DNA from 2 places in the Arthrobacter sp. zg.Y820 genome. Region 2 is predicted to be linked to the other one. Evidence: riboswitches for the same ligand, from Rfam matches in the RefSeq annotation. Region 2 holds a riboswitch; the other holds the start of a gene.
The links. Region 2 has a riboswitch for cyclic di-AMP ahead of QNN99_RS08435 (C40 family peptidase). Riboswitches for the same ligand answer to the same signal wherever they lie in the genome.

Region 1: it holds a riboswitch for cyclic di-AMP, as region 2 does, so the genes downstream of both, QNN99_RS16400 (M23 family metallopeptidase) here and QNN99_RS08435 (C40 family peptidase) in region 2, are expected to answer to the same signal.

What each region holds. Positions count from the first base shown of each region.
Region 1 is NZ_JASKLX010000016.1:2,233-13,777, forward strand. Features, by position in the region: gene QNN99_RS16350 (response regulator transcription factor) at 1-561, opposite strand, end outside; gene QNN99_RS16355 (hypothetical protein) at 558-1,112, opposite strand; gene QNN99_RS16360 (DNA repair helicase XPB) at 1,248-2,894, opposite strand; gene QNN99_RS16365 (helicase-associated domain-containing protein) at 2,887-5,319, opposite strand; gene QNN99_RS16370 (hypothetical protein) at 5,359-5,622, opposite strand; gene QNN99_RS16375 (cold-shock protein) at 5,882-6,265, shown strand; gene QNN99_RS16380 (DUF3027 domain-containing protein) at 6,397-6,891, shown strand; gene QNN99_RS16385 (MFS transporter) at 6,947-8,221, shown strand; gene serC (phosphoserine transaminase) at 8,361-9,488, opposite strand; gene QNN99_RS16395 (iron-dependent transcriptional repressor DtxR) at 9,733-10,431, shown strand; cyclic di-AMP (ydaO/yuaA leader) riboswitch at 10,497-10,708, shown strand; gene QNN99_RS16400 (M23 family metallopeptidase) at 10,711-11,484, shown strand.
Region 2 is NZ_JASKLX010000008.1:182,600-195,205, forward strand. Features, by position in the region: gene QNN99_RS08400 (ABC transporter ATP-binding protein) at 1-1,087, opposite strand, end outside; gene QNN99_RS08405 (ABC transporter transmembrane domain-containing protein) at 1,084-2,793, opposite strand; gene QNN99_RS08410 (FtsX-like permease family protein) at 2,966-5,452, opposite strand; gene QNN99_RS08415 (ABC transporter ATP-binding protein) at 5,454-6,209, opposite strand; gene QNN99_RS08420 (sensor histidine kinase) at 6,397-7,692, shown strand; gene QNN99_RS08425 (response regulator) at 7,680-8,324, shown strand; gene QNN99_RS08430 (LbetaH domain-containing protein) at 8,574-9,185, shown strand; cyclic di-AMP (ydaO/yuaA leader) riboswitch at 9,365-9,511, shown strand; gene QNN99_RS08435 (C40 family peptidase) at 9,515-10,387, shown strand; gene QNN99_RS08440 (hypothetical protein) at 10,566-11,159, opposite strand; gene QNN99_RS08445 (sensor histidine kinase) at 11,215-12,513, opposite strand.

The DNA.
Region 1 (11,545 bases), on a different contig from region 2:
GTGGTCCAGGATCTGGGCCTTGGACAGCACCCGGTTGGGATTGAGCATCAGATAGCGCAGCAGCTTGAACTCGGTGGGGGAGAGGTCAACGGTGACGCCGCCGCGGCGCACCTCGTGGGCGTCGTCGTCGAGCTCGAGGTCATCCACGCGGAGGACGGCGTCGTCGTCGTCCATCGGCTGGGTGCGCCGCAGCACGGCGCGGATTCGGGCCACCACTTCGTCGAGGCTGAACGGCTTGGTGACGTAGTCGTCGCCGCCCACGGTCAGGCCGGTGACCTTGTCCTCTGTGTCGTCGCGCGCGGTCAGGAAGACCACCGGGAAGTGCTGGCCGGCCGCGCGCAGCCGCCGGGTCAGGGTGAATCCGTCCATGTCCGGCAGCATCACGTCCAGGACAGCGAGGTCCGGGGTGTGGGCGTCGACGGCGGCCAGGGCCTCGCGGCCGTTGGCTGCGGCGACGACGTCGAAGCCGGCGAAGCGTAGCGAGGTGGACAGCAGTTCGCGAATATTGGGCTCATCATCCACTACGAGGAGACGAGCTTCAGGTCCGGATGATTTATTCACTTCCCCAGTTTCTTACATTTAGCTGTGCGTTGTCTGTAGGGACGCACGATGGATACTGAAAGTGTCCAGTGAACCGGTCCGGTTTGCCGGTTTGCGGAACCGTCGGGCGCAGGAGCGGCGCGTTTCGTGTCCTGCCTTCCGGCACGACTGCGAAACACCCAGGTATAGGGATTGCTGCCGGCGAGCAGCACATCGTCCTCGCGGGCCCCGGCGTCCACCCACTGGCAGTACCAGGACGGCAAGAGAACCCGCGGCAGATGGATCACCGAGGCTACAACCAGCATCAGCACCAGCGCTCCCGCCAGGAGGAGGGTGTCGCTGACGAATTGAGGTGCCCCCAGCACGGTGAATATGGTTCCCGTCATGCCGATCGCAATCAGCAGCCCGCCATAAAACATGGTGAAGCCGAAGTAGGAGTGGTTACCCAGTTCGTAGGGCTGCTGCTGCGGGGCCCACCGGCGCCAGATGCCCCGGTAGGCAGCGATACCAGGGACCAGCATGGCTGCCGCCAACGCATAAATTCCCAGCCAGACCAAAATCTCACTTGCCATTGAGAATCTCAGAACTCCTTTACAGCGTCGCTGGGCATCCTGCGCTGCGGATCTCCGCGCAGGAGCCCCACGATACTGCCGACTCCAGTGCCGGGATGGTGCCGCGCCGGAGGAATTGAAGCTGCGTCCGGAGCGCTAGACGGGCTTTTCGATATCCGAGGCGTCCAGGATGGAATAGGCGTAGCCCTGTTCCGCGAGGAACCGCTGGCGCTTCGCCGCGAAGTCCTGGTCCAGGGTGTCCCGGGCCACGACGGTGTAGAAGTGGGCTGACTTGCCGTCGGCCTTGGGCCGCAGCAGCCGCCCGAGCCGCTGGGCCTCTTCCTGCCGGGAGCCGAAGGAGCCGGAGACCTGCACCGCCACCGAGGCCTCGGGCAGGTCGATGGAGAAGTTCGCGACCTTGGACACCACCAGCGTGTTCAGGCGCCCCTCACGGAATTCGTTGAACAGCCGCTGGCGTTCCTTGACCGGGGTGTCGCCCTTGATCACCGGGGCGTCCAGCCGTTCGGCCAGCTCGTCCAGCTGGTCCAGGTACTGGCCGATCACCAGCGTCTGCTCCCCGGCGTGCCGGCGCACCAACTGTTCGACGACGGCGGACTTGGTCTCGGAGGTGGAGCACAGCCGGTACTTGTCGCCGTCCTCGGCCATGGCGTAGGCCACCCGCTCGTCCCGGGGCAGGTCCACCCGGACCTCGACGCACTCGGCCGGCGCGATGTAACCCTGTGCCTCGATGTCCTTCCACGGTGCGTCGTAGCGCTTGGGACCGATCAGCGAAAAGACCTCGCCCTCGCGGCCGTCCTCCCGCACCAGGGTGGCGGTCAGGCCGAGCCGGCGGCGCGCCTGCAGATCTGCGGTCATCCGGAAGATCGGCGCGGGCAGCAGGTGCACCTCGTCGTAGATGATCAGGCCCCAGTCGTTCGCATCCAGCAGTTCCATGTGCGGATACAGCCCGCCGCGCTTGAGCGTCAGCACCTGGTAGGTGGCGATGGTGACCGGACGGACTTCCTTGACCGCGCCGGAGTACTCGCCGATTTCGTCCTCGGTCAGGGAGGTGCGCTTGAGCAGCTCATCCTTCCACTGCCGGGCGGAAACGGTGTTGGTGACCAGGATCAGGGTGGTCGTGCAGCTGGTGGCCATGGCGGCGGCACCGACCAGGGTCTTGCCCGCACCGCAGGGCAGGACGACGACGCCGGAACCGCCGGCCCAGAAGTTCTCAGTGGCCAGCTTCTGATAAGGGCGCAGCGCCCACCCGTCCTCGTTAAGCAGGATGGGATGCGGAGCGCCGTCCACGTAGCCCGCCAGATCCTCAGCCGGCCAGCCCAGCTTGAGCAGCAGCTGCTTGAGCTGGCCCCGCATCGAGGACTGCACCACCACGGTTTCGCCGTCGATCCGCGGGCCCAGCAGCGGCTGGATCTTCTTGGCGTGCAGGACTTCCTCCAGCACCGGATAGTCGGTGGTGCGCAGCACCAGGCCGTGCAGCGGATCCTTTTCCAGGCGCAGCCGCCCGTACCGGGACATCGTTTCCTCGATGTCCACCAGCAGCGAGTGCGGCACCGGGAAACGGGAGTAGCTCAGCAGCGTGTTCAGAACCTGCTCGGCGTCGAGCCCTGCGGCCCGGGCGTTCCACAATCCCAGCGGGGTCAGCCGGTAGCTGTGGATATGTTCCGGGGCGCGCTCCAGCTCGGCAAAGGCCGCGATGGCATGCCGGGCCTCGGTCGCCTGGGGATGGTCCACTTCCAGCAGAATGGTTTTGTCACTCTGGACAATCAACGGTCCGTCAGCCATGCGCCGGGGTATCCTCCACTATTTCCACATCCATGATTCGGTGCACCGACACCACTCTCTCTACGTCCCGGCGGGGGTCAAAGACCCGCACCCGGCCGTCGGTGACTGATAAAGGAACAAAGATTTCCTGCCGCTGATTCCCCTGGCCGTCCACCACGCCCATCCGGACCGAGCTTCGGGTCCGGATGGCCTCGCGCAGGATCTCCAGGCCGACGAGCGGCTCGCTTTCACTGCGGCCGGCCACCGGCGGCCCCTCGCCGCGGAGGGCTGCCAGCTGGTTCGCGACGTCGTCGTCGGTCAGTTCCCAGGGGTTGAGCCGGGTTTTCGACGTCGGTGCCACAGTCACCGGGGGATGCGCGTGGGACCCGGCCACCGGCCGGGCACGCCCCTCCAGCGCCGGTGCATAGCCGAGCTCGCGCAGGGTGTAGGAGAGTTCCTGGGCGCTGGCGACCGACCCGACGACGGTGGCCGACAGCCGCACCAGGCCCAGGGAAGCAGTGCGCGGGTCTGCAAGCAGCCCGGTGAGGCCGTCTTCATCGTCGCTGCGCAGGTAGGACGCCGCGGCGCCCACCCGCAGGCGTCCGTAGCGGGAAGCAGTGTCCTCCACCAGATACTTCAGCGGCTGGGGAACCTCCGTGGCGGAATGCCGGCGCAGGAAATCCAAGATTCCGGCGGCGTCCTGCCCGGCGTCCAGAGCCCTGCGGATGGAATCAGCTGAGAACCGGTAGATCGCGGCCGGCCCCTGGCCCTCGGCGTCGGAGATGGACGCCAACCGGCGCGCGACGCCGGGTTCCAGATAGCCGGGGGCCACCGCAGTCAGGTCCGCCTGCAGCAGGAACGCGTTCAGCGGTTCCGGAAGAGCATCGCGCAGACGCTCCAGCGCGCCGTCCCAGTCACTGCGGGCCACCGCGGCCCCCAGATCGGTCAGGGCCCCGGAACCCAGCAGACCCAGCTGGGCTGCTTCCTTTAGGATTCCCGGCACCAAACGCGCGAACCGCCGCTGAAGCCGCGGCTGGTGCCAGGTCAGGGCGCTGACCAGTGCCTCGGCGTCGAGGGCACCGGTAGTGCCTTCCTCACGGACGTCGTCGTCGGCCAGCTGGGCGAGCATTTCCAGGGCCCGCTGCCGCACCAGGGGAGCGTCCGGCCGGGACGCCTCAGCGGCCAGGGCATTGATCGCTCCGCCGCCGGGGAGCGGGCTGCCGACCAGCGAGGGGGCACGATCTGCATCCAGCCAGGCTGAGACCAGTTGCTTCCACTGGTCCTGCCGGTCCGAGGTCAGCCAGCTGCCTTCCGTGGCGCACCACCGCGACGTCGTGACATCCAGGGACAGCAGCCCGGCCAGGGCGGCAAGTTCGAGCAGCCATGCGGTGGCGGGGGCGTCGATGCGAAGGGCCTCCGAAACGCGGCGCACTTCCCGCACCCCGACGCCGCCTGAACGGAGGGTGCCGACGGGGGTGGACTTCGCGACCGCCACGAGCTCAGTGACCAGGCGGAGGGTTTCCGCCACTGCGCCGAAGGCGGCGTTGTCACGGACGTTGTCCGCGACCCGGCGGGTCACCGGAGCCGGTGGTTGGAGCTTGAAATCGGAGACGATGACATGGCCGCGGGACGCCTGCCCCACCGGACGGGGAAGTTCGACGTGCAGTGCATCCAAGGGAACCAGCAGGCCGCGGGCCATTAGCCACTCCACCGGGGTGGGAGAGGGGTTGTCCAGCACGGCACGGCCCATGGCGGCCTTTTTCGGGATGGCGCCGACGGGGGAGTACTTGAAGCGCCGCAGCAGGTCCAGGGTCTGAGCCGGGGCGTCGGCCATCAGCGTTGCCCAGCCGGCCGGGTCCGACACCAGATGGTGCAGGGAGTGTGCAGCGGTGATGGGGGTGTCGGCCCGCTCCATCGCGATGCCGCTCCGGCGCAGTCCCTCCACGATTCCGACCAGACGCTGGCCGAATTCCGGATGCTGCACTGCCAGGGTGGAATACGGGCGGCCCAGGCCCGCCGGATACGCGCCCAGCGCTTCGCCGAGGACCGCGACGGGCAGATAGAACCGGCGGCCGGCGTCGGCCTTGGGTGCGCCGGGATGGGGTGTGGCACGGCGCAGCAGTGCCAGGGCATGCAGGTGATTCAGGATGGAATCCAGCGACTTGATGGTCGAACCGGCGATGGCGCTTTTCAGCCATGAAGCGGTGGTGCTGAGGTGGGAGTCCTCGTTGGTGGTCAGGTCGACGGCCTCGAGAACCTGCAGCTCCGGAGACGTCAGTTTTTCCAGCGCCCGCTGGACACTGATCCGGGTGGAGGCACGGGCGGCGAGGGCCTGAAAATCGGGAACCGGGGGCAGGATCAGATCCGGTCTGGCCGCAAGCAATTCACGCAGCTGGTCATCGCTGCGTGCAGCTAGATCTTCGGCTAAAGCTCGGATCGCGGACATCGTCTCCACGTTACCCGACGCGGCAGCAAAATGGACGGATCAGCCGCGTCGCCTGCGGCGGATTCCATCAATTACCAGGCCTGCCATTAGGAGGAATGCGACGGGGAGGCCGTAAAAGGCGCCAGCGGCGAAGCCCGGCCAGACGCTCTCTCCGCGCAGTCCCGAGAGCAGGACGGCACAGAGGCAGAGCAATCCCGCCACCGCGATCAGGGCCGCCGCTCCGGTCAGGATCCGGCGCCACCGCGGCCCTTCCGGTGCAGTTCGGTGCGGTGCCCGTCCGGGGGAAGGTGTGCTGGTGTCCATGGCGCTTAACGCTAACAGCGGAAATGAGCCGGTCCAAAGGCCCGGCACCGGGAACGAATACCCGGGCGGGATATTCTAAAGGAAACAGACTTCCCCGTAGTATCTCTCCCGTAGTATCTGGAAGAACAGCATCTGGACGAACCCAGTACCTCTGGGAGTACCGGGCCGTGGACTCCGGCACACGGCTGGCACTGCGGGTTGCGGAACACTGCGGCAGTTTCTGCTGCCGCACTCATTAGCTAAGAACGAGGTAACCGAAGTGCCCATCGGCAAGGTCAAGTGGTTCGACACTGGTAAAGGTTTTGGGTTCCTGGCCACGGACGAGGGACAGGAAGTTTTCCTTCATGCCTCGGCCCTTCCGCCCGGTGTGACCGAGGTGAAGCCGGGTACCCGAATGGAGTTCGGCGTAGCCGACGGCCGCCGGGGACCGCAGGCGCTTTCGGCCCGCATCCTGGAGGCCCCGCCGTCGGTGGCTCGGGCCACGCGCAAGAGCGCCGACGACATGGCTGTTATTACTGAAGACCTTATTAAACTGTTGGATGCAGTCTCGAACGGCCTGCGCAAGGGCCGTTACCCCGACAAGAAGCATGCCACCAAGGTTGCGGCCGTTCTGCGCGCCGTTGCCGATGATCTGGACGTATAAGGCGGAGCCGCTGCATGACCATGAGCGCAACATCATCCTCTGAAGCTGTTACTGAGCAAACCTCCCGGAATGAACCAGCCTCCTCGGCTGAGCAGGCTGAATCAGCTCCGGCGAAGGCACCCAGGCGCGCTGTGCGCCGTCCGTCCAAACCTGATGCCCTGCTGGCCGCTGCAGTCGAGACGGCCCGGGCCGGGCTCCTGGAAGTGGTTCCGGCTGAGCAGATCGGCACCTACGCGGGGGCCTTCCCCGACGCCGAACGCCTGGTCACGCACCGTTTCGAGGCGCTGCGTCCGGGGTACAACGGCTGGCAGTGGTACGCCACGGTAGCGCGCGTGCCGCGCGGCAAGGTGGCCACGGTCTGCGAAGTCGGGCTGTTGCCGTCGGAAAACGCGGTCCTGGCCCCGGAATGGGTGCCGTGGTCGGACCGGCTGCGCCCGGAAGACGTCGCGGCGGAGGAAGCTGCCCAGGCGCAGGAGCGCGCCGCTGCGCTCGCTGAAGCCGGGGACAATCATTCCGGGAACGACGGCGCACCGGACAATCATTCCGGGAATGACGACACGAATGACGACGGCGGTGCGGAACCCCCTGCCGGCCGCGACAAGGCAGGAACCCGGGAGGACTACTAGTCCAGTGGGTCCGGGGGCAGGCGTCATCCACAATTCCTTAGGCCGGTGGTGAACGGTGTTCCGTTCGCTTCGGCTCTTTAACTACCGCATCTGGTTTCTGGGCGCCTTGGTGTCGAACATCGGCACCTGGATGCAGCGGACCGCCCAGGACTGGCTGGTTTACGACATCCTCACGGAGCAGGATGCGGCCGCCATGGGCATCGTCATGGCGCTGCAGCTCGGCCCGCAGCTGTTGCTGGCACCGTGGGCCGGGCTGATCGCCGACACCTACAACCGGCGAAAGGTACTGCTCTTCACCCAGGTGGCCATGGCCGCACTGGGCCTGGGGCTGGGGGTGCTGGTGCTCTCCGGGGCCGCCCAGCTGTGGCATGTCTACGCCTTTGCCCTGGCACTGGGCGTGGTCTCGGCAGTGGATGCACCGGCACGGCAGAGTTTCGTCTCGGAAGTCGTCGAAGAAACTGACCTGCCCAACGCCGTCGCACTGAACAGCGCCTCCTTTAACGGTGCACGCATGGTTGGTCCGGCTGTGGCCGGCCTGCTCACGGTCGCCGTGGGGCCGGGCTGGGTCTTCCTCATCAATACCCTGACCTTTGCGGCGATGGTCCTGGCGCTGCTCAAGATGCGCAGCAGCGAACTGCGGGTCCTGCCCAAGTCGCCTCCGGGGAAGGGCCGCATCAGGGCTGGGCTGCGGTATGTCCGCTACCGCCCCGACCTGATGATGGTGCTGCTGGCCATTTTCATTGTCGGCACCTTCGGACTGAACTTCGCGGTCTACATCGCGGCCATGGCCCGCACCGAGTTTGGGCAGGACGCCGGAGTCTTCGGGCTGCTGAACTCAGTGATGGCCATCGGATCCGTGTCCGGGGCGCTGCTCTCGGCACGGAGGGACAAACCCCGGCTGCGGTTTATCTTCGGAGCGGCCGGAGCGTTCGGGCTGGCCTGCCTGCTTGCCGCCGCAGCTCCCACGCTGCTGTGGTTTGCGCTCTCCCTGATTCCGGTGGGTCTTTTTGCCCTGACGCTGATGACCAGTGCCAACGCCTATGTCCAGACAACCACCGAACCGGTGATGCGCGGACGAGTCATGGCGCTGTACTTCGCCATCTTCATGGGCGGCACGCCCCTCGGTGCCCCGCTGGTGGGCTGGGTGTCCAACAGCTTTGGCCCGCGCTGGAGCTTGGGGGTCGCTGCGGCTTCGGGCCTGATCGCGGCGCTGCTGGGCTTTATTTGGGCCTGGCGGTCACATCACTTGCGCATTTCCTATGACCGCACGCGGCCCCGCCGGCTGCATCTGACCACTCGTGAAACGGATCCTGACCCGGACACGGTGTAGTTGACACGGTGCAGTGTCCTGCCCTGCTGAACCGCGGTGCCGGTTCGGGCAAGCAAAAGGCCGGCCGCGGAAGCGGCCGGCCTTTCATCTGGGCCGGAAGTTCTTGGGCCTGGAGTTCTTAGGCCGGGATGTCTTTGAGCTACGAATTCTCGATCACGAAGTCAATGCACTTCAGCAGTGCGCTGACGTCATCCGGTTCGATGGCCACGAAGGTGGCGATGCGCAGCTGATTGCGGCCGAGCTTGCGGTACGGTTCCACGTCCACGATGCCGTTGGCGCGCAGCGTCTTGGCGATGGCTGCGGCATCTATGCTGTCGTCAAAATCGATGGTGGCGATGACGTTCGACCGGTCCTCGGGGCGGGCCACGAACGGTGTGGCCACAGGTGAGGCCTGCGCCCAGGAGTAGATCCTGCCCGCCGAATCGGCGGTGCGGTCGGTGGCGAACTTCAGGCCGCCGTTCGCGTTCAGCCATTCAATCTGTGCGTTGAGGGTCACCAGCGTGGACAACGACGGCGTGTTGTACGTCTGGTTCAGCCGTGAGTTGTCGATGGCTGTCTGCAGGTTCAGGAAGTCCGGGATCCAGCGGTCCGTGGAATTGATCCGTGCGGCCCGTTCCAGCGCCGCGGGGGAGAACATGCCCAGCCACAGACCGCCGTCGGAGGCAAAGTTCTTTTGCGGCGCAAAGTAGTAGACGTCGGATTCGGCCAGGTCCACGTGCAGGCCGCCCGCGGCAGAGGTGGCATCGATCAGGACCAGGGAGCCGTCGTCGGCCCCCTGCACGCGATGCACCGGGGCGGCGACACCGGTGGAGGTCTCGTTCTGGGGCCAGGCGTACACATCCACGCCCGCTTCGGCCACCGGCTCGGGCCGCGTACCGGGCTCTGCCTTAATGATGGAGGAGCCGGCCAGGAAGGGCGCCTTGTTGGTGGCGGCTGCGAATTTGGACCCGAACTCGCCAAAGGACAGGTGCTGGGCCTTGTTTTCCACCAGGCCGAAGGATGCAACGTCCCAGAATGCCGTGGACCCGCCGACACCGAGAACTACTTCATACCCGTTCGGGGCGCCAAACAGGCCGGAGAGTCCTTCACGGATGCTGCTGACGAGGTTCCGCACGGGAGCCTGCCGGTGCGAGGTGCCCAGCAGGTTGGCACCGGCGCGGGACAGGGCCTCAATTTGCTCCGGACGCACCTTCGAGGGGCCGGCACCGAACCGCCCGTCCAGGGGAAGGAGTTCAGCGGGAATCTTGAGTGCGGCGGTTTCGCCCATGGGTATCGCTCCAAGCGGTAGGCAGGGTGCTCTGATGTGCTTTTCCATTCTGCCCCACCGCCCCGGCTCCCAGCCATTCGTTACCGCCGGCAGCGGGAGTGCGGCGACTCGCGGAATTATCTGCACTCTGTACAAATAAGCTAACGTAAGGGGCAATAATGACCACGGGCGGGGGCGTCCGCCGTTGTTCTCCTGAACCTTTCGCACGAGTAATCTTCCGCACGAGTAATAGGAGCGGCCTGCCATGACGGACCTCATCGACACTACCGAGATGTATCTGCGCACCATCCTGGAGCTCGAGGAAGAGAACATTGTCGCTCTCCGGGCGCGGATCGCCGAACGGCTGCGGCATTCCGGCCCGACGGTGTCCCAGACCATCGGCCGCATGGAACGGGACGGGCTCGTGGTGGTCTCGGGAAACCGGCACCTGGAGCTCACCGAGCTGGGCCGCCGGCGTGCCACCGAGGTGATGCGCAAGCACCGGCTGGCCGAACGGCTGCTGTCGGACGTGATTGGCCTGGACTGGGCCTACGTCCATGACGAAGCCTGCCGCTGGGAGCATGTCATGAGCGAGCGGGTTGAGCGCCGCCTCTATGAGCTCCTGGGCCGCCCCAGCGAGTCGCCGTACGGCAACCCGATTCCCGGGCTCGAACAGATCGGCGGCGTGCCTGCTGAACTCTTTCACCACGGAGTCACCAACCTCGTGGCGGCCGTGGCTGCCGCCGATCCCGGAACCAAGCTGAAGCTGGTCCGCTTGGCGGAGCCGGTGCAGGTGGAGCCGGAACTGCTGACCCAGCTGGACGAGGCCGGATTGCGCCCCGGCGCCGAGCTGACGGCGGAGGTCGTGGCGGGTTACATCTCCGTGCGCGTTCCCGGCATCGAAGGTGCCCTGGAACTGCCTCCAGAGGTGGCCGCGCACGTCTTTGTGTCCACAGCAGGATAACGGAATGGTCTCTTTTGTCGGGCTTCCCCTATAGTGACTAACTGACGTTGAAATAACACCGTTATCCGGGCCTTACGCCGAACCCTGCCACTGGCCCGGAATTGCATACCGTTCAGGCAGGGGCGGAGGACCCATCAACTGGCAGCCACAGCTGCCTTGGGGTGAAGCCTCCAGCATCAGCACACCGCCGCGTACGCCGCGGCCTGTGGTGAGTGGGGGCCGAGTATTCTCTACTCGAATCCGACAGCTAACTTCGCAGGCATATGAGAGAGGTATACCTTGTCGAAGCATGCTGCCCCGGGCAGGCGCCGCGCGTCCGCTCCGGTTACGGCCCCGCGCCCACGGAACGGCCAACCATCGGGCCGCCGCCGGGCCGAAACAAAACCCAGCTCCTTCGGTGGTGCAGCCCAGAAAGTTGCCATCACCGCCGCGACGTCGGGCCTGATCCTTACCGTCGCCCTCCCCACTACCGCAGCGGTCCCTGAGCCGGTCGAAGAGATGCAGACCGCAGCCGTTGAGGAAGCAGTGGTGGTTTCCGCTGACCCCAATGCAACAGTTGAGTTCGAACGCGCCGCGCTGACCAGCAAGTCCGATCCGGATGCGAAGCTGCGCCAGGTCGTCGTGGCTGCGGGCAGTGAAGTTGCCGCGGGCGCCGCCAAGGGGACCCTGGCCACACCGCTGGCCTCGGATCTGGTTCAGACCTCAGGGTTCGGCTACCGGGTCAGCCCCATCACCGGCAGCGCCGGCGAACTGCACCGCGGCCAGGACTTCGCCGCGGCCTGCGGCACCGATGTTACGGCCGCTGCCTCCGGAACGGTGACCTTTGCCGGCTGGCACGGCGGCGGCGGCGGAAACCGCGTCGTCGTGGACCACGGCAACGGCGTGGAGACCACCTACAACCACATGTCCAACCTTGCGGTTGGCGTTGGCGCCACGGTGGAGCGCGGAGACCTGGTGGGTGCCAGCGGCACCACGGGCGCGTCCACCGGCTGCCACCTGCACTTTGAGGTCATGGTTAACGGCGACGTAGTGGACCCGTTGGGCTGGCTGTAACCGCAGGTAAACCATTCCGTGACCGGAACGTGACATTGGTCAAATGTTGTTGTACGCTCTT
Region 2 (12,606 bases):
GGCCGGCAATGCGCGCCAGGCTGGCCGCTGCGGACTGAATTTCGTCGAAGCTGGAAATGATGATCCCCAGCGGGTTGAACAGCCGGTGGAAGTACAGGGCGGCCGCCGTTACGGCTCCCACGGTGACGATCTCGGCCGAGGAGAGCAGGAAGCCGGTGAGCAGGATCATTCCCAGCCCGGTAAGCTCCGCAATGTTCAGCCACTTGCTCCAGCCCGTGTAGAACCAGAGAGCGCCGCGGGAAATGTCGCGGGCCTTTGCCGAGGCGGTGCTGATCTTTCCTGCGTATGCCTCCTCCGCCCTGTAGGCCTGCAGAGTGGCCACCCCGGCCAGCGAGGCCGTGACCACCTCGGCGCGTTCGGCAAAGGCGACCCGCTCGGCGGCATAGCGGGGTGCCGCGCGCGGCAGGTACCAGCGCAGCGCAAAGTAGTAGACCGGAACGGCGCACAACCCGGCCAGCGCCAGTCTGGGGTCGAGCGCGGCCAGCCCGGCAACAGTGAGCACCACGGTGAGGACGGCGCCGATCCAGGGTGCCAGCAGCGCGGTCACGGCCTGGCTGACGACGGCGACGTCGTCGCCCACCCGGCTCAGCACGTCACCGTGGCCGCTCGCTTCCACGGTTTCCCCGGGCAGTTCCAACGCCCGGGTGAGGGCCGTTTCGCGCATGCCGGCCAGCAGGCGTTGCCCCAGCCGGGACACACAGGCGGCGCTCACGGCGGTCAGTCCCGCCGCGGCCACGCCGGCGGCGACCAGGACGGCCACCAGCCCGATCAGCCGGTCTTCCGCCGCACCCGCAGCGTCCGGGCCCGCCGTCATCGCCTCCAGAACGGTGTTGGTGATCGCCCCGATAAGCCAGGGCGCCGCCAGGCCGCAGCCCGCGGCAGCCAGGCACAGCAGCAGCGCGGCGGCGGCGAGGACAGGCATCGAGCGCAACTGCCCGTCCAGCATCGCCAGCGTCTGCCGCCGTCCGGCGATCGGCAGCGGAACGGCTGCTCCCTGCCCCGTGCGGGCGCCGGGGTCCATGGCACCGGGATGGGTGTCCGGCACGGACTTCAGGTCGGAATTCAGGGCGTCCGGTCCGGCGGTCATCGCAGCACCGCCTTTCGGTAGTCGGAGCTGCCATCCAGCAGTTCAAGGTGGGTGCCGGCGGCAACCACGTGTCCGCCGCGCAGCAGGACGACACGGTCGGTCAGCGCCAGCAGGGCCGGACTGGCGGTTGCCACCACGGTGACCCTTCCGCCGTCCCGGCCGTGGCGCAGGCTTCGAATGCCGCGGGCAATGCTCTGCTCCGTGACGGAATCCACGGCACTGGTGGGATCGCTCAGCACCAGCAGCGGCGGATCGGCGTGAAGCGCCCGGGCCAGTGCCAGGCGCTGCCGCTGGCCCCCGGAGAAGGAAAGCCCCCGCTCGGTGACGCGTGAGTCCAGACCGTCGTCGAGGGCAGCCACCACGTCGTGGGCGTGGGCGGCTGCCAGGGCTGCCGCCATCCGGCGTGTTTCGGCGGCGAAGGTGTCTGACCCGGCGCCTGTCCCCGCGCCCGTCCCCGCGAGGGCCAGGTTCGACGCAACAGTTCCGGCGAAGAGGTCGCAGTGGTGGGGCTCCAGATGGACTCGGGATGTGGGCACCGCGGAGCCGATCAGACCGTAGAGCAGCTCAACGCTCTGCGCATCGGCAACCAGGCCCACCATTTCACCCGGTTTCAGGTGCAGCAGCTCCCGGCCGTCAGCGGTGCGGATGGAGAGATCCGGAACGAGCTGGTCACGGAACGGCTGGTCCGAGCCGCTGGAAGGCTCGGCGTCGGGCTCGGCATGCACTGCGGCGATCCGGTCGGCACCGGCATGTGCGGCGGCCCGCTGCTGCAGGAACATCCCCACGTGGCCGAGCGGTTCGGCAATGAACTGCGCCGCGCCAACCGCAGCGATGAAGCCGCCCAGCGAGATCTCTCCGCGCAGGGCCAGCAGGCCGGCTGCAGCCACGGCCACCGCAAGAACCAGGGTGCTGCCCAGCGCGGTCGCGGCCAGCTGGACGGCCCGGGTATTGCCGGAGCGGATGCCGTCCGCCAGCGCCCGGCGGCTCACGTTCCGGTATCTGGCGGCCGCCTGCTGCTGCGCGCCGAGGCCGTGCAGCGCGCGCAGCCCGCCGAGCAGGTCAGCGGCCAGCGCGGACGTGGCGGCCAGGCTTTCCTGCTGTGCGGCGGTGCGCCGGGACAGCAGCGGAGAGACGAGGTTCAGCCCGACGGTAATTCCCACGGCGACTCCCACCAGCAGCAGCCCCAGCCGGACGTCGATGCTGAGCAGGACGCCGCAGCTGACAGCCAGGGCGGCGGCCGCGCCCCAGAGTCCGGAGACATAGGCAACCGCCTGGGAGGCCACATCGGCGTCGGACGTGGAGATGGACAGCAGTTCGCCCCGGGGCCGGGAAGCTCCCCGCGGCCGGTGCCGGAGGAAGTGCCCGGCCAGCTCGGAACGGAGCGTGTGCGCTTCGTCCTGGGCGGCGCCGTAGGCGTACCGCGCGGCCCAGCGCCAGCACATGGTCAGGGTGAGGAACAACGCGGTCAGCGCCGCCAGGCAGAGCACCAGCACTCCGGGGTTCCGGCTCACGACCGCCAGGTCCACCGTCCAGCCGATTGCCACGGGGACCAGCGCTTCGCAGGTTTGGTGCCCCATGATCAGCAGTGAGGAAAGGACGAGGCGTCGGCGGTTGCGGCGCAGGCCCGCGCGCAGCAGCTGCCGCCCGGAGGTGGCTGCTGCGGCGGCTGCTGACGTGGCTGCGGCGGGAGAAGTTTGGAAGGTCATGACAGTGGCCTGCTCCGGAAACCGGCGGCCTGCCGGGCTCCGGAGCAGCGTAATTCTTTCTGGGAGAGCGTGCTAACGGCCGTCTGTGGCTGCGGGACGACGTCGTCGAGCACCAGGTTCAGGGTTTCGACGGTACCGGCGGTGGCACCGCTCCTGATCGTACCGGCCAAAATCAGCCGGCCCGCTCCGGCCGCAGCGCGGCACGCGTGGCCACCGCGATGGATCCCGTCCCCAGGACCGCCGTTGCGCCAATGAGCAGCAGATAGGCCAGCGGCGGAATGGTCGGCAACGGCTGCCCGGAGACACTGACCGCAATGCCCATCAGCGGCGGCACTGCGAGCGCCGTTCCCAGCACGACGGCGATTCCCGCCACCGCAACCGATTCCAGCCCGGTCATCCGGCGCAGCTGCGCGTCCGAGGCCCCTAAGGTGCGCAGCAGCAGCATCTCGGGCCGGCGCCGGGCCGTTGCCATCACCAGAGTGTTGACCACTGACACGCCCAGATATCCCAGCAGGACCAGCATCGCCAGAATGGAAACCCACGACTCGGCGTTCCGCTCCGCGGCTCCGGCAGCGCCGAGCTCCTCCCGGTCCAGGATTGTCAGGCCAAGATCGCTGACCGCGGCGTTCAGTCCCCCGGGATCCGTTCCCGGCTCAGCGGTGACCAGCAAGTAGTCGTTCAGGCCAGTGGTGATGTGGCTGCGCAGCGTGTCATTGGCCACCGCGACGTCGCCGAACCCCAGTCCCCGCTCGTAGGTGGCGACGACGACGGCGGTCGCCTTGGTTCCGTCGCCGTAGTGGAAGGAAAACTCCCCGCCCGGCGCCGTGCCGGATTCCCGGGCCAGGTCCGCGCTCAGGGCTACGGTTCCCGGATCGGCCAGCCGGTCCAGGGACCCCTCCCGCACATCGAGGTCCAGGGCACCGTGCAGATCCTGCGGCGTCAGGCCCTGAACGGCGTAGGACTGCATGCCGTCCTCCATTCCCAGGAACCGGGTTTCGGCGAGGATGGCGGAACGGGCCACCGGTGAGACGGTTCCCACCCCGGGGACCGCAGCCACCGTTTCGGCGAGCTCGTTGGAGATCCCCGAACCCGGTGCGCTGACCAGGTACCCGGCCACCATTCCGTCGCCGGACTGCCGCTTGGCCTCCGTTTCAATCGTGGCCGGCATAAAGAACTGCACCGATCCGAGCGCAATCGCCAGCGTCAGGGGAACGATCCCTGCGGCGAGTCGGCGCGGGAAAGCGCTGGCAGCGGCCTCCGCCAGGACCAGGGAAGCGGAGGCGTGGCGGCGCATTAGTGGTTGCACCAGTTTCAGCGCGCCGGTCACCAGCCAGGGGCCGAGGACGCCGGCGCCGATCACCAGGAGCAGGATGCCGGAGGCCGCCGCGGCCAATCCTGCGGCGCCCGGAACGGCAACCGGCACCGCTGACGCGAACAAACCCCCGCCCAGCAGGGTCAGGCCGGTGATGACGCGCCCACGGCCCAGAGAGGATTTCTCCGTTACCGCCTCACGCAGCGCTGTTGTGGGTGCCGCGCGGACCGTTCCGCGGGCGGCGACGAGCGAGGCAGCGACCGCTGCGGCGATGCTGATCAGGACAGCGGCGAGCGCCGGAAGCGGACTGAAGGCCAGCTGGAAGTATTCCGGAAGGACGTCGGCCGCAGTGAACCGCTCCCCCAGGAAACCGGCAAGCCAGTAGCCGGGAACCGCACCCAGGACGGCAGCGGCGCCGGAAACCAGCAGGACTTCACGGACCACGATGCCCAGTGTCTGGTTTGCCCCGGCCCCGACGGCCCGCAGCATCGCGAACTCCCGCCGGCGCCCCAGGACGGACAGCGAGAGGGTGCCCGCGGTGACAAAGACCGCGGTCATCAGGGCCACCCCGGCCAACGAGCCGCTGAACAGCAGCAGCGCGGACCGGGCAGCCGATCCGCCGAGGTTCTCCACGTCACCGCGCCGGTCGCCGATGTAGCCCACGACGCCCGTCACCTGCGCCTCGATGGCAGCCGCGAGCTGTTTCGGCTCGACGCCGGGCTCGGTTATCACGCCCACCGTCGCCACCGTCTCGCCGTGCGGCCACAGGGCCGCCGCGCCCGCGGAGCTGAAGAAGACGGCGGGGGACGCCGAGCCGGTATCCCCCGCCTCCGGGGCGGCGATGCCGGACACCGTGTATTCCGTTGGAACGCCGCCGTGGGCAAGGACGAGCCGGCTGCCCGGAACCGCTTCAAAGGAGCCGTCCACCACCACGTCGGTGGCCTGCTGCGGAGGCTTCCCGGAGGACAGCCTGTACGGTGCCAGGGCAGCCGATTCCCAGGCAGCCGCGGAAACCGCCGTACCGTCCGTGGTGGCCAGCGGAAGCTCGATGGTGCCCACCGCCCGTTCCACCCCGGGAACGGCGCGTATGTCAGCGACCGCACCGGAGGGAAGCAGGACGCGTTCGGCGAAGGGGGCGTCCATGTCCTCCACCACCGGCAGCGCCTGCGGGGCGCCCACTACGACGTCGGCGCCCTGCAGCCGCTGCGGGGCCGTGCCGCCGCGAAGCCCGGTTTCGATGAGGACGCCCATGGCCGTGATGAGCCCGGCGCACAGGAACACGGCCACAAAAACCCCGGCGAATCCGCCGCGGTGGTGCCGGATGGATGCTTTGGCAAGAGCAAACATGTCAGCGCTCCCCCAGGTAGGCCATGCGTTCGGTGACGTCGCGGGCGGTGGCACCGCTCATGCTGCCGTCGAGGCGTCCGTCGGCGAGGAAAATGACTGTGTCAGCAGAGCCGGCCGCCACCGGATCATGGGTGACCATGACAACCGTCTGTCCCAGGACCGAGACGGTGTGCCGCAGCAGGTCCAGCACCTGGCGTGCCGTGCCGGAGTCCAAAGCGCCGGTGGGTTCGTCGGCGAAAACAGCGTCCGGGCGGGTAATCAGCGCCCGCGCGATCGCCGCCCTCTGCTGCTGCCCGCCGGAGAGTTCCTGCGGCTTCCGCTCCCCCAGCCCGGCCAGACCCACGGCGTCCATAACGTAGTCGAGCCAGGCGGAGTCGGTGCCGCGCCCGGCCAGCAGCAGCGGCAGCGTGACGTTCCGGACCACTGACAGTTGGGGCAGCAGGTTGTAGGACTGGAACACGAAGCCGACATGATCCCGGCGGAAGCGGGTCAGTGCCTTGCTGCCCAGGCGCGAAATCTCGGTGGTGCCCAGCAGGACACGGCCGCTGTCCGGCGTGTCCAGACCGGCGGCGCACTGCAGCAGCGTGCTTTTGCCGGACCCGGAGGGCCCCATGACCGCGGTGAAGGTTCCGGCCGGAACGGCCAGCGACACCTCCCGCAGGGCCGGCACGCCCGCGGTGCCGGAACGGTAGCTTTTGGACACGCCCTGCAGCTGCAGGGCAGCGGGGCCGGAGAATTCTGCGGCATCGGAAAACATGGGTTCATCCCTTGGTCGGCGGTTCTTATCGGCGGTGGAGGTCTTCAACGGAGGTTGTGATCCGCGGTGCAGGTGCTGCCTTCGACGCTACGGAGGACGAACCCGAGGTCCGATACAGCCAGCACCCCAATCCGGGGTATAGCTGGCTATACCGACAGCCGTTTCGGCGTCGGGCATAATTCAACGGGTGAGCTTCCCGAGCAGAACCAGTCTGGAGACCCGTGCCCGGGATTTGCGGTTCCTGGTGTGCGAGGGCGGGTATTGGCTGGCGTCGCTGGGCATCCTGCTCGCCGGCATCGTGTTGCTTCCGTTCGTCGCCCTGGGCGTGGGCCTGTACGCCGTTCCGAGCCTCCTGGAAATGCTCAACCGGGTGGCCGCCCGGGCGCAGGGACGCGCAGCCGGATTCTCTTCCGCGGTTCTTCCGTTTGACCGGCGCCGCCTCACCGGCCGGCACTCCTTCACTGAGCTGGCCGCCCTGCTCAGCTCTCCGGAGACTCGCCGTGATGTGGCCTGGCTTCTGTTCCACTGCGCGTTTGCCGTGCCGGCCGCCGCCCTCGCTCTCGCGCTGCCCGTTGGTGCGGTGCTGTACGTGGTGGCCGCCCCCTTCTGGCCCCTGTTTCCGCCGGAAGCGCCGCTGGAGCTGACAGTCGCCGTCACAAGTTGGACCGACGCCCTCCTGATGATCCTGCTGGGACTGGGCTACGCCGTCGCCGCCTGGCTGCTGCTGCCCTGGATGGCGCGACGGATCAGCGACGCAACCCTGGGCATTCTGTCCCCCCGGCGGTTCGCGGAGCTGTCCCGGCGCATCTCCGACCTGTCCGCTGCCCGGGCCAATGCCCTCGCCGCCCACGCGGCGGAACTGCGGCGCATCGAGCGGGAACTGCACGACGGCGCGCAGAACCGCCTCGTCGGCGTCGTCATGATGCTCGGGCTGGCACAGCGGGCTGCCGAAACGGATCCGGCGGCGGCAATGCCTTTTCTTGGGCGCGCGCAGGATGCCGCCGCCGAAGCCCTGGCCGGCCTGCGGGCGGCAGTACACGATATTTATCCGCCGGTCCTGGACGAACTGGGGCTGGGCGGGGCCGCCGCTTCGCTGACCAGCCGGTCACCGGTTCCGTGTTCCCTGAATACCAGCGGCCTGCGGCGGGCTCCCGCCGCGGTGGAGGCGGCAGCGTACTTTGTCCTCGCTGAAGCCCTGACCAACGCGGCAAAGCACGCCGACGCGTCACGGATTGACGTGGTTCTGCAAACCGAATCATCGCCGCGGGAGGACATTCTGGTGATCCAAGTGAACGACGACGGCCGAGGCGGCGCGCGGGCAGGTTCGCCTGAGACCGCAGGGTCGGCTGAGGCCGCCGGCCGCTCGGGCACGGGACTGGCCGGGATCGCCCGGCGGGCGGCGGCCTTCGGCGGCAAGCTGGTCCTGGCCAGCCCCGACGGAGGGCCCACTGTTGTGAGGGTAGAACTGCCATGCGCCTTCTGATAGCCGAAGACGACGCCCTTCTGCGGGCGGGCTTGGAACTGCTGCTGCAGGGCGAAGGATTCGAGGTGGTCGGTTCCGCCGACAACGCCGAGGACCTGCTTGCGGCCTTTGAGCCGGGGAGCGCCGACGGTGCGGTGCTGGACGTGCGGATGCCGCCGTCGTACACCAATGAAGGCCTGCGTGCGGCCTTGGAACTCCGCTCCCGGGTGCCCAATTTTCCCGTGCTCGTCCTCTCCGCCTATGTGGAGGACCGCTACGCCGGGCGGTTGCTTGCCTCCGGCGCGCAGGGCGTGGGCTACCTGCTCAAGGAACGTGTGGGCAAGGTCGGCGACTTTGTGGACGGCCTAAAGCGGGTGCTGGACGGCGGAACGGTGATGGACCCGGAGGTCATTGCGCAGCTGTTCAGCCGACGCAGCACCCAGGATCCCATTCGGTCGCTGACCCCGCGGGAATTCGAGGTGCTGGGGCTGGTGGCCGAGGGGCTCGGCAATGCCGCCATTGCGCAGGCAATTTCAGTCTCAGAGACCGCCGTCAGCAAGCATATTGGCAACATCTTCGCGAAGCTGGGACTTTCGCCGCTGGACAACGGGCACCGTCGGGTCCTGGCTGCCCTGGCCTATCTGCGGTCCTAGCCCGCCTGCCGTCCCGGAGCATCACCTGATGAATTCGCCGGGACCAGGTTGCATTTCACCGGGGATGATTTTTCGTGTCTTTTCACGCCTTTTGTTTCCGTCGGCACCGAACCTGCCCGCCGAGCGGCCGACTTCCGCGCCGCCGGGCGTTCTGCCGCCGCAGCACCCGGGCAAGGACGGTAGGCTAAGAGTGCTCCCAGCGCGTTGATATATTGCGATCCGGCCAGATCACGAAAGAAGAGAAGAATTATGCCAGCGCCTCAGCGAACCGATGCCGACAGCATTCGCCAGGATTTAGGATTCCTCACCGTCGCGGAAGTCCTGCAGCTGTGCGCTACCCAGCAGATACTCGACCCGTCATCGACCTTGATTTCACGAAGAGCTCAGCTCGGCGAAGGCAATGTGCTGTATCCCGGAGTGGTTATCCAGGTGGATGACCAGAGTTCCTGCGTTATCGGACACCGGAATGTTTTCCATCCAGGCACCTTTCTCACCGCCGAGCACGGTGGAATGCTCCTCCTGGGCTCCGAAATCACGCTGGGGCCCGGCGGAGTCCAGCTCAAGGCGGGCCGGACCCATGCCGTGGCAGTGGGCGACGGCGCACGGCTGGCCAACGGGCCCGTGGTGACCGGCCGGTCAGTGCTTGGCACCGGCTCACAGATCATGGGTGCCGTCGAAGCGGATTCAGTGGTTCTCGCCGACGGCGGAGACTTCCGCTCAAATCCGGCGGAGAAGCGCGGTGCTGTCCTTAGGGGAACGGGGCTCGCCCGCGGACTGAGGCTGGCTCCCGGCGAACTGGTTCAGGGCTTTGGCAACTTCGCGACAGCCAACGTCGTACGCCAGACCGATTCGCCCGCCTGATCCCTCCGGTCCAGGCCGCTCCGGGCTGCAATTACCAAGAGGCGGCACCCAGGTGAAAATGCGAGCTCCGTTACTAAATAGTTACCTTTGCGTAATCGTCTTGTAGCGTAGTGGTCGTGCCGTTATCTGAAGCGGCTCCCTTGGCTTGTTACCTAGCTCTGCCGCTGGTCAAGGTCCACAGATATAAACACTTCGGCAGAGGCGGGGGAACCATAAACGGGTTCCTTTGAATCCTTGGGGTTAAGTCAGCCGAAGGTTTCTTTAGCTGACCGGGTGACTCCCATCCGCATCCGACAGCTCACCTCGCAGGTATCGGGAGAGGTAACTCATTGTCTTTCAATAACACTCGTGGACGCCACCGTGCCAACAACGCCGGGCTCCTGGCCGCAGTTGCCAACGCCACCAACGGCAAAGCACGCACCATCGGCAGCGCCGCTACCGTCATGGCCGCAGGCTCCACTCTGCTGCTCGGCATGGCCGCTCCGGCCTCGGCCGGCGTCATCGCCAACGACTCAGCCGAGTCCTACAGCGCACCGGCCCCTGTAGCCGCACCCGCCGCTGTAACCGCTCCCGTTGAGGCCCCGGCATCTGCAGGATCCACTCACGTGGTTCAGTCCGGCGATACGCTCAGCAAGATTGCTGCAACGTACGGCGTCAACCTGAACGACATCCTGGCGCAGAACGGCCTTGCGCTGGACTCCATCATCTACCCCGGTGATGTCATCACCTACGCCGGTGGCGCCGCCGCAGCTCCTGTTGCTGCTCCTGTTGCCGCTCCTGTTGTTGCCGCTGCTCCGGCCCCCGCGGCCGAGCCTGCTGCAGCCGACTTCAGCAGCATCAGCACCCAGGCGTCCGCCGTGACTCCTGCTGCCGTAACCGGCACCAACCAGATCATGCTTGCATCCGCTCAGTCCCAGATGGGCGCCATGCAGGACTGCACCGTCCTGGTTGAGGTTGCCCTCCGGGCAGCCGGCCACTCGGTTGGCGACCTGTCCCCGGCGCAGCTTGCTGCCTACGGAACCCCGGTCACTGACCCGCAGCCCGGCGACATCGCCTTCTACGCCGACGGCGGCATGGGCTTTGCCCACATTGCCATCTACACCGGCAACGGACAGGCCATCCACAGCGGATGGAACGGCAACCAGACCGTTGAGCAGAGCGCTAACGTCGGCTCCGGCGCCGTCTACTACCGCGTAGCGTAATTTCGCAGTAGCAATCCCGCCGGAGGGCGGGAAGTGAACGGCTCGTCCTCCGGCAGCTCCACCAAAAACACCCGGCCCTTTGGCCGGGTGTTTTTGCGTGTCCGGGTGTTCTGTCCAGACGTTCTGTCCGGACGTTCCGTCCGGACGTTCCGTTTCCGGTGTCCCGTGTCGGACTGCCTTAGGTGGTCGGGGCGTCCTGCTCAGTGTTGTCCTGAGTTTCAGCGTCGTCCTGAGTTTTCGGCTCCTTGCCGGAAGCATCATCGCCGGCGGGGCCGTCGCCGTCGTCAGCAGGACCGTCGCCATCGCCTCGGATTTTGTCTCCGTCTTCGGCAGGACCGTTCCCAGGCTCGTCTCCGTCGCCCGGAATCCCGTCGTCGCCTCTGTGGTGATGCTTATGGGGGCGCCCGTCCCCATCGGTATCGGCTTCGGTTTCGGCTTCGCCGTCGGCCTCTGCGTTGGCGTCTGCGTCTGCGTCCTCGTCGTCGAGTCGCGGACGGCTCTCGGACCGGGTGTCCTGGTCCTCAGCGCTTCGGTCCTCGGCGTCCTGGTCCTCGGCGCCCTGTTTGTCCGTGTCCTGCTCCCGCTGGACTTCCTGCTCGGTAACCGAGGCCTGTTCCTGGTCCCCTGAGGTATCCGCGGTGGCCACGCCGGCAAAAAAGGAGCCGACCAGCAGCGCCAGACCGCCGACGACGCCGAGTATCCACCCAAGTGGCCCTCTGGCCTTGTCCCGGAGAACCGTGGTCTTGTCCCGGAAAACCATCGTAATCTTCACCTCCGAAAGTGGTTTGCTGACGCTTCCATTCTCGGATCAGATTCTTCGAGGATTCTTAGTTCCGCTCCCGCAGTCCGCGCAGCCTCCCCCACCTGGTCCGCCGCCCGCGGATGCTGTTATCGAGCGGCAGCCGGACTTCCACGACGCCGCCGGAATCTGCTTCGTTACCGGCACGTTCACCGGCGCCGGCCGGCAAAGCACGGACGCTGCCGCCGTATCGGGCGGAAATCTCCGCAACCAGTGCCAGCCCGAGCCCATAGTGCCGCGGCTGCGCTGAGGAGCCGTCCCCGCCCTTTGAGCCTTCGGAATCATCGCCGGCTCCCTGCCGGTCCCGGCTCCGCGCCGATGCAAACCGCTCAAAGGCATGCCGGCTGAAGCCGGGCGGAAAACCGGGGCCGTCGTCGGACACCCGAATCACAGCCTCCCCGCTGTCGCTCCGAACCGAAAACCGCACGACTGATCGGCCGTAGTCCAAAGCGTTGGCCCCCAGCGCCGTAAAGACTCGCTGCAGGGCGAACTGCCCGCCAAGGACTGTCACTTCCGGGGCCGGCGCATCGAACTCCAGCGTCAGGTTCCGCCTCCGCGCCTCCGGCTCCAGGGAGCCGACGGCGGACCGGGCCAGTGCAACCAGGTTGACGGGTTCCGCCGGACCGGACTGCCGCGGATCTGCCGCCATCAGCAGGTCTTCGAGGATGCCTGTCAGCACCTTGGTGTCGGCGACGACGTCGTCCGCTGCCTGCAGAGCCTCCGGGGCAGGCGCCGAGCCGGCCGGGTCAGCCGCCAGCCGCCGCCGAAGCAACTGTGTCCGTGTGCTCAGCAGCGTCAGCGGTGTGCGCAGTTCATGGCTGGCATCAGCGACAAACCGGCGCTGCAGGGCCAGTGCCTCGGCCATTGGACGCATCGCCGCTCGCGCAGCCAGCGCTGAGACGGCTCCGGCCGCAAGGCCCGCCGCCGCGACGGAAACCGCCAGTGCCAGGGCCAGGCGGCGCAGCTGTTCGGTGGCATCATGTGTGTCAACGGCAGCCTGGACAACGTCTCCGCGGCGCTCGACCGTCAGGACCTCATAGGTGCGGCTCCCTGCCGCAACCGTGTCCCTGCGATCCAGGCCGGTAGCGGCCACTTGGGCCAGCGACTGCGTGTCCGGAAGCCCGGAGGGCATGTTGCGGGACACGGCCAGCCGACCGTCGTCGTACACGGCGAGGAACACGTCCAGCGGCGCCTCCCGGGGCGAATCAAACTCCACCGCTGATGCCAGGGTCTGCTCCGCCGCCTCGCGCGTCTGGGTGGCCACCAATCCGTAGACCAGGGTGCCGGCCAGGCCCAGCAGCACCACGACCAGCGCAGTGAACTGCACGGCGAGACGCAGGGACGCCCGGCTTAATTCACTTTGCTCCCGGCTGGCCCGGCTGGTCTGGCCGGCCCGACTGACCCGACCGGCCCGGTCGCC